2 regions of the Arthrobacter sp. UYCu511 genome follow, and region 1 is predicted to be linked to the other one. Evidence: riboswitches for the same ligand, from Rfam matches in the RefSeq annotation. Region 1 holds a riboswitch; the other holds the start of a gene.
What was found. A riboswitch is a leader RNA that binds a small molecule or an ion and turns the genes downstream of it on or off. The one in region 1 is predicted to bind S-adenosylmethionine.

Region 2: another riboswitch for S-adenosylmethionine. It lies ahead of ABIB48_RS04955 (DUF1737 domain-containing protein); the one in region 1 lies ahead of ABIB48_RS06640 (bifunctional o-acetylhomoserine/o-acetylserine sulfhydrylase).

Annotation. Positions count from the first base shown of each region.
Region 1 is NZ_JBEPPB010000003.1:207,017-211,461, reverse strand. Features, by position in the region: gene ABIB48_RS06645 (Tex family protein) at 1-2,399, shown strand, start outside; SAM riboswitch class IV at 2,620-2,737, shown strand; gene ABIB48_RS06640 (bifunctional o-acetylhomoserine/o-acetylserine sulfhydrylase) at 2,813-4,129, shown strand; gene metX (homoserine O-acetyltransferase MetX) at 4,222-4,445, shown strand, end outside.
Region 2 is NZ_JBEPPB010000002.1:363,527-367,971, reverse strand. Features, by position in the region: gene ABIB48_RS04965 (O-succinylhomoserine sulfhydrylase) at 1-1,167, opposite strand, end outside; gene ABIB48_RS04960 (rhodanese-like domain-containing protein) at 1,178-1,570, opposite strand; gene ABIB48_RS04955 (DUF1737 domain-containing protein) at 1,567-1,827, opposite strand; SAM riboswitch class IV at 1,933-2,051, opposite strand; gene ABIB48_RS04950 (Pr6Pr family membrane protein) at 2,196-2,837, shown strand; gene ABIB48_RS04945 (aminodeoxychorismate lyase) at 2,843-3,772, opposite strand; gene ABIB48_RS04940 (HdeD family acid-resistance protein) at 3,838-4,443, opposite strand.

The sequences.
Region 1 (4,445 bases):
ACGGCGCGAGCGTGCCCTTTATTGCCCGGTACCGAAAAGAAGTCACCGGGACCCTCGATGACACGCAATTGCGTGATCTGGAGGAGCGGCTGCGTTATCTGCGTGAGCTAGAGGCCCGCCGCATGGTGGTGCTGGAGACCATCCACGGGCTGGGCAAACTTAGCGCGGTGCTGCGCCGATCGGTGGAGACTGCCGCCACAAAATCGGAGCTGGAGGATCTGTACCTGCCGTACAAATCCACCCGCAAGACCAAGGCGGATACGCCTAGGGAAGCGGGTCTGGAGCCTTTGCTCGACGCGCTGCTGGCGGACCCCTCAAAGTTCCCGGCCGTAGAGGCTGACGCCTTCGTGGATGCCGGACGCGGTGTGGACACAGCCGATGACGCGCTTGCCGGCGCCCGAGCCATCCTGATTGAACGTGCTGGTCAGGACGCGGTTTTGGTGGGCGAGCTGCGTGAACGGCTCTGGAAAACTGGCCGGCTGCGGTCCTCCGTCAAGGCGGGCAAGAGCTCCGACGGGGAGAAGTTCAAGGACTATTTTGACTTCGCACAGCCGCCGCACACCCTGCCCAGCCACCGGGTATTGGCCCTGTTGCGCGGTGAAAAAGAGGGTGTGCTCTCACTGGATTTGGCAGAGGGTGATACCCGCGATGCAGACGCTCAAGTGCAGGCCCGCGCCAAGTATGAAAACGCCGTGGCCCACTCACTTGGCATTGCCGAATCCGGCCGCGCTGCCGACTCCTGGCTCGTGACCAGTGCCAAGCTGGCGTGGCGCACACGCATCCTGACCCGCCTCTCGGTGGACCTGCGCGTGCGCTTGTTCCAGAGTGCAGAAGAGGAATCAGTGCGGGTCTTTGCTGCAAACCTGCGCGATGTTCTGCTCGCCGCCCCGGCCGGAAACCGCTCCACCTTGGGCCTTGATCCGGGCCTGCGCACAGGTACCAAGGTGGCGCTCGTGGACGGGACCGGCAAAGTAGCGGCAACGGATACCATTTACCCGCACGCACCGGTAAATCGCTGGAACGAATCCCTGGCAACCCTGGTATCACTGGCGCAAAGGTATGACGTTGAGTTGATTGCTATTGGCAACGGCACGGCGAGCCGTGAAACTGACAGGTTGGCCACTGAACTTGTGGCTGAGCTCAAGCGGATCAATCCCGAGCGAAAGGTCACCAAGCTGGTGGTCTCCGAAGCTGGCGCGTCCGTCTATTCGGCGTCCGCCTTGGCTAGTGCCGAACTGCCTGGCATGGATGTGTCTTTGCGCGGCGCTGTCTCGATTGCTCGCCGGCTACAGGACCCGCTGGCCGAACTGGTCAAGATCGAACCCAAATCCATTGGGGTGGGGCAGTATCAGCATGATCTGACGCCGGCCAAGCTGGACCGCTCCCTCGACGCCGTCGTAGAAGACTGTGTCAACGCCGTGGGGGTGGACCTGAATACTGCTTCACCTGCGTTGTTGGCGAGGGTGGCCGGAGTGGGTCCCTTGTTGAGCGAGAATATTGTGGCTCACAGGAACCAGCACGGGCCCTTCAGCAAGCGGCGCGAACTGCTCAAGGTGGCGCGGTTGGGGCCCAAGGCTTTTGAGCAGTGTGCCGGGTTCCTGCGGATCACCGGGGGAGCGGAGCCGCTGGATGCCTCCAGTGTGCACCCTGAAGCGTACGGTGTGGCACGTAAAATCCTCGCTGCAGTGGGTGCAGGGGCCCACGATATTGCCGGAGGCGTTGGGGCCGTGGGTGGCGTGAACCCGGCCGACTTCGTGGACGGTGACTTTGGTCTGCCCACGGTTGCTGACATCATCTCCGAGTTGCAAAAGCCTGGCCGTGATCCCCGGCCCCGTTTTGAGACTGCCACCTTTGCTGAGGGCATTGAGAAGATCACCGATCTGCGCCCCGGCATGATTCTAGAAGGCACCGTGTCGAACGTGGCCGCCTTCGGAGCCTTCGTCGATATTGGTGTCCACCAGGACGGGCTGGTCCACGTCTCAGCCATGAGCAACAGCTTCGTTTCGGACCCGCACACCGTGGTTAAATCCGGTCAAGTGGTGCGGGTGAAGGTTCTAGAAGTTGAGCCCGAGCGCAAACGCATCTCCTTGACGCTGCGCCTTGATGATCAAGCCGGGGAGAGGAACGCCAAGCCCGACGCCGGCTCCCGCGCGTTAGGAGGTCCCTCACCTGCGCGCAGTGCGCCCCAAAGTGGCAACCCGGCGGCCAAGAGTGGCGGCCCGGCTCCGAAGAGTGGAGCTAGCGGCCAGCGCCGGCAGGGGAATCCGGGATCGCAGGGCCGCCAAGGCGGGCAGCCCCGGGATAGAGGGACGGGCACCTCCACCAATACGGCTAATACCACCAACACAGCCAGTACAGCCATGGCAGAAGCCCTGCGCCGCGCAGGCCTAGGAAAGTAATCACTCGCTTACCGGCCAGCCCGGTCAAGCCAGTGGAAAATGATCCCGATCTACACCCGAAACCCTGCCGGGCGCCGTGCAGGGGGAAAAATCTCTCCAATATCAGTGACTAATTCGCCCTAAAGCTCTCTCTTGCGCAAATTCCACGCAAATATTCGCAAAAAGTCATAAACTCGTCATATTCTTGCGAAATCTTGGGCATTCTTTCACACTGGAGGCAGGTCATGAGTGTCAGCGAATAGCCCCGGCTTGCTGACCGGCAACCCTCCTTCCGCGGCGGGGTGCCCCGGGTGAAGACCTGGCACCGAACCATCCGGTTTGAGGTGCAAGCGCGGGCCATATCCGTTCAGGCCCTTCCCGCATGGCGCGGTGGAGGGCCTTTGCCGTAGGCCTCTAGTGTGAAGGAAACAACCATGAGCAACGGTTGGTCATTTGAAACCCGTCAGATCCACGTAGGTCAGGAGCCCGACGCCACCACCGGCGCCCGTGCCCTCCCCATTTATCAGACCACGTCTTTCGTCTTCCCGTCCGCAGAGAGCGCTGCCGCCCGCTTCGCGTTGACCGAGTTGGAGCCCATCTACACGCGCCTGGGCAATCCCACCACGTCCGTTGTTGAAGACCGCATCGCGAGCCTTGAAGGCGGCGTTGGTGCGCTGATGCTGGCCTCGGGGCAGGCCGCCACCACGTTCGCCATCTTGAACATTGCCGAGTCCGGGGACCATATTGTCTCCAGCCCCAGCGTGTACGGTGGCACGTTCAACCTGCTGGCCCACACGCTGAAGAAGCTCGGCATTGAGGTCACCTTCGTTGCCGATCCCGATAACCTGGATCAGTGGCGTGCCGCCGTGCAGCCCAATACCAAGGCCTTCTTCGGCGAGACGGTCTCCAACCCGCGCCAGGACGTCCTTGACCTGGAAAACATCAGCGCGATTGCCCACGAGGCCGGTGTGCCGCTGATTGTGGACAATACTCTGGCCACCCCGTACCTGATCCGCCCGCTGGAATGGGGTGCGGACATTGTCATCCACTCCGCCACCAAGTACCTCGGCGGGCACGGTACGGCCATTGGCGGGGTAATAGTTGACGGCGGCAAGTTTGATTTCGCTGCAAACCCGGAGAAGTTCCCCGGCTTCAACACCCCGGATGAAAGCTACAACGGTCTGGTCTATGCCCGTGACTTGGGTGTGGGCTGCGCACTAGGTGCCAATCTCGCTTACATTCTCAAGGCTCGTGTGCAGTTGCTGCGTGACCTGGGAGCAGCAATTTCCCCGTTCAACGCCTTCCTGATCGCTCAGGGCATCGAGACGCTGAGCCTGCGCGTGGAACGGCACGTCAGCAACGCCGTCACGGTGGCACAGTGGCTGGAAGGAAATGAAAACGTGGAGGCTGTGGCCTACGCGGGCATTCCCTCCAGCCCTTGGTTTGAGCGCGGTCGCAAGTACGGCCCCAACGGCACTGGTGCCATCATCGGTTTTGACATCTTGGGAGGGCTCGAGGCTGGCAAGCGTTTTGTTGACGGCCTAGAGCTGCACTCGCTGGTGGCTAACTTAGGTGATGTGCGTTCCCTCGTCATCCACCCCGCTTCCACCACCCACGCCCAGCTCACGCCGGAGCAGCAACTGGCCGCAGGTGTACGGCCGGGTCTGGTGCGCTTGTCGGTGGGTTTGGAAAATGTTGCAGACATCATCGCTGACCTTGAAGCCGGGTTCCGCGCCGCAAAATCGGCGTGATCCGCGTGGGACGGGCTGTGGATAAGGGCTTGTTGTCCTCGGGGTTCGCTGCTGCCGCGGCGCAACCTGTTGGTGAGGACTTCTGTGCAGCTGTGGGACAAGGCGGAGGTGTGTTGCGCTCGATCGAGATCGGCGCCCTTCCCCTAGAGGCCGGGGGCGTGCTGCCCTCGGTGACCATGGCTTTTGAATGCTGGGGGACATTGAACGCCGCCGGTGACAATGCCGTGCTGATCCAACATGCCTTGACCGGAAGCACGCACGTCAGCAGAGGCGAGTCCGAGGAAGATGGTTGGTGGGAAGGCCTCGTTGGCCCCGG
Region 2 (4,445 bases), on a different contig from region 1:
CACATCCTCCAATCCCACCGACAGGCGCAAGAACCCGTCGCTGAGACCGATCGCGGCGCGCCCCTCGGGCCCCATGGCACGGTGCGTGGTTGTGGCCGGATGAGTGATGAGAGACTTCGCATCCCCTAAGTTATTGGAAATATCGATCACGGACAGCGCGTTCAGCAGCGCAAACGCGGCATCCTTGCGAGTACCCGACACTGGCTGAGCCAGCTCAAATGTCAGCACCGTGCCTCCGGCCTTCATTTGCTTTTTGGCCAAATCATACTGCGGGTGGGACGGCAGATGCGGGTACAGCACGCGTGCCACCTGCGGTTGGGCTTCAAGGAATTCTCCGAGTGCCAAGGCATTGCTGCACGAGTGTGTAACCCGCAGATTCATGGTTTCCAGGCCCTTGGTGAGCACCCATGCGTTGAACGCGGAGAGCGCCGGGCCCGTGTGGCGCATCAGGTTCTTGACGGGCCCTTCGATGAACTCCTTGGTGCCGAGGATTGCGCCACCCAACACCCGGCCCTGGCCATCAATGTGCTTGGTGCCCGAATAGACGATGATGTCCGCGCCGAAATCGCCGCAACGCTGCAACAAGGGAGTTGCGAAGACGTTGTCGGCCACCACCTGCGCGCCAGCGGTATGAGCTAGATCGCACACAGCTGCCACGTCAATGATTTCCTGCATGGGGTTCGACGGTGACTCGAAGAAAACGGCCGTGGTGGGCACCGATAAGGCCTCGCGCCACTGATCCAGTTCCGGCCCGTCAACAAATACGGTCTCCACACCCCACCGCGGCAGCAGCTCATTCAGAATCACAAAGCAGGAGCCGAACAGGGACCGTGCTGCCACCACTCGGTCCCCGGCTGCTAATAAGGCACCCAAGGCGGTGAATACGGCTGACATGCCCGACGCCGTCGCAAAGCACGCCTCTTTTCCTTCCAACAGCCGCAGCCGTTCCTGGAAGGTTGCCACGCTCGGGTTGCCGTAGCGCGAATACACGAAGCGGTCCACCTCGCCCGTGAACGCCTGCTCGGCAGCTTCCGCCGATTCGTAGACAAATCCGGAGTTCAAAAAGAGGGCTTCGGAGGTTTCTTGAAAATTGCTGCGGTCAAGCCCGCCGCGTACCGCCTGGGTGTCCTGCCCCCAAGTGGCTGCGTGCTCATTAAAGTTGCTCAATGATATTTCCTTAGCGCCAGGGGAGGTTGCGGTTCTTCCAGCCGTTGAGAATCCGATCTCCGTAGGGATCAGTTTCTCCTTCAAAGCCTTCAAGTACGTTGTAGGCGGTGTACCCGGCGGCTGTGGCTGCTTCGGCGGCGGCAATAGAGCGGGCACCGGAGCGGCACAGCACTATCAGCTGCTTTTCCGGGGGTACTGCTGCCGCCAGCTCTGCCAGAAAATCAGGGTTGCGGGCGCCCGCGGCGAGATTCCACTGGATAAAAACCGGTTCTGATTTCAGCGTTGAGGTGTCGGGGACGCCAATGTGTGCCCATTCGCCCGCTGTCCGTACATCCACGAGTGTTGCCCCCGCGGCTACAGCTTCCCAGGCTGCGCCCGGGCTCACATCTCCCGCGTAGCTCATGCGATGCCCTCGCCATCAAACTCAAGTTCGGCGTCGAGATCATCCACGGCAGTGGCGACGGCGGCATCGCTGCTGGCCACGGCCTGCGGAAGAATCACGGCCTGCGCGCAAATGACGCTGGTGCCGTTGTAGGTGAGGGCGGGGCCGCCGTGCAGCACATAGCCGTCGGCAAGGGCGGTGGAAATGCGCTCGCAAAAAGAGCGGTCATCAGGGCCGGTGATGAGCCGGTAGGCCAGGGGGGATTCGTCCGCGGTCATGGTTCTCTCCTCATTGCAAATGGCTGCGCGTTGCAAACGGGAGCTGGTGGCAGTTGACGAAGAGTTGGTTGTAAATGTCCGCTCTTGAGCCCGCACCACAAGGAAAGTTCACGCTTGCAAACGCCAGCCTAGGTAGCTGGTTTGCCGAGTAGTCACCTGAGGCACCCCGCCGGAAAGAGGGTTGCCGGCCAGCAAGTCAGGGCTTAACGCTGGCACTCATTACTCACCTTGAAAGTAGCACACCACGTGCCGGGTCCGGTGAAGAACCTGCCAGTGTGCACAAACATGACGGCGACACCCAGATATCCGTTCACATGGTGGCGGGACGGACCTGATATCTCTGCCGCGTCCATGACATGATGAAACCCATGACAACTCGGCGATTGTTGGCGGCACTACGGTTTCTCTTCGGCGCGTTCACTCTTGTGGCAGTGGGCATCCAATTTGGCATTCACCTGAGCCACGGTTTCAACGTGTTGAACTTCTTCAGCTACTTCACGAACCTGTCCAATATTCTTGCCGCCGCCGTCCTGCTCACGGAGTCAGTACTGACCTGGCGCGGGAAGGAGCTGGGCCCGGCTTGGCAGGTTCTGCGGTGCGTATCGGTGGTGTGCATGGCCCTGGTGGGGATCGTGTTCACCGCCCTGTTGCGCGAGGTGGATCTCGGCGCGCTCCTGCCCTGGATCAATACCTGGCTGCACTACATCATGCCCATTGCGGTTGTCGCGGATTGGTTGATCCAACCGCCGCGCCGGCCCATCCCGCTGACCCGGTTGGGTGTTGCAGTGCTGTTTCCGCTGGCATATTTGGCCTATTCCCTGATTCGGGGCGCCGCCACGGACTGGTACGCCTATCCCTTCTTGAACCCCGGCAACGGGGGCTACGGCGCCGTGCTGCTCAGTTGTGTGGGGATCGCGGTAGCCTTCCTGATCGCCAGCGCGGTGCTGATTCTTCTGGGCAACAAGCTCCGCCCGCTTGTTAGGCCTGTGCCCAGCGGTCAGTCGAACTGATGTGTTTACAACGTGGTGGCCAGGAGCGCCGATAGTTCCGCCGTAAGCTCGGCTCGGATGGCGGCCGTGCCGATTTCCTTCCCGTCAATGGTGGTCACGGGCGCCAGTAGCCGCAGGCTGGAAATGAGCCACACGGCGTCGGCATCCAGCAGATCGGCAGGTGTTAGTGGACCGTAACCCAGCTCCCACCCGGCTTCCTGCGCAGCTGCGAACAGTGCGCCCTGCGTGGTGCCGGGCAGTATCCCGGTGTCCAAATGCGGGGTGATGAGCCGCTTGAGCGGTACGCCGGAATCGTCACTAACGTGTGCTAGAAGAACTGACGATGTGGGCCCTTCCAACACGAGCCCGTCACCGCTGGTGAAGATCACGTCATCCGCGCCCTGGTGGTGTGCGTGCCGAAGTGCGGCCATGTTCACGGCGTAGGAGAGTGTTTTGGCGCCCATCAAAAGCCAAGGGGCACGGGCTGCAATATCGCTGTCATAGCCACGCTCCAACAAGAGCACGGCCAAGCCCTTCTCCCGCTGGGCAGCCAACGAGGCGGACACCGGGCTGACCGTGACCCACGCTGTGGGGGAGTTGGCGCCCTCGGGGCCTCGGGTAGCGATAAGGCGAACCACGCACTGGCGAGATTCGTTGCTTGCACCGTGGTCTGCGGAATCCTCTGGTGCCCCGGCAGCATAAGCTGTGAGCGCCGTCGTAATTGCCGCCTGCCACACCCCGGCGTCAGGGATGAGTAGGTCCATGGTGCTGGCCGAGACGGCAAGGCGATCTAAATGAGCCCGGATTTTGCGTGGCTCCCCATCAATAGCGAGCATGGATTCAAAGATCCCGTCACCGCGGGTGAGCCCCTGATCCGTAACCAGAATGTTGGGAACGGTGGCGTCTGCAACGCGGCCGGCCGGGTGGGCGGGGTCCAAGAAAACCAGAGTTGTCATGACTGAGATCTTATCCCCACCCGCTCCCTGCCCTCGTGCCTCGGTCTGGGTCCCTCGCAGTCGTACTAGCGTGTGAGGGACTTGCCGAAGGTGAAGGCACGGACCAGGCCCACCACACCCAAGATGATCAGCATGATGGCTGTTATCAGCAACAGCCATTGTGCGGTCCAGACGGGAACAGCGAGCACCGTGATGCCGGCTACCACGCTGATGGCGCCGAACACGATGGCCCAGGTGCGGGTGGGGCCCTTGCCGGCTTCGGCCATGGCGATGATGCCTTCAATAATCCAGCCGATGCCGATCATGATGACGGTGAATACCAGCAGGAGCTCGCCCGTCGCGGCCGAGTTACGCAGGGCGATGATGCCGGCAACCATCACGAACAGGCCCAAGAGAACATCCAGGATCCGCATCCCGGCGGAAAGGCTGTGGCTAAAGATGCCAACAGCTACCTTGATACCACCAGTGATGAGGAAGTTGATGCCTAAGATTACGGCCACCACAGCCAGAGTCTTGGTGGGCCACAACAGCAGGATAATACCGAGAACCAAGGCCGCAACGCCGCTAATGGCAAAGGCTAGGCGCAAACCCTTTACTGCCTTCTCCGTGATTTTTTGCGGATCTAAGGCAAAAACGTCCATGCTGACGGTTGGATTGTTTGAGCTGCTCATGG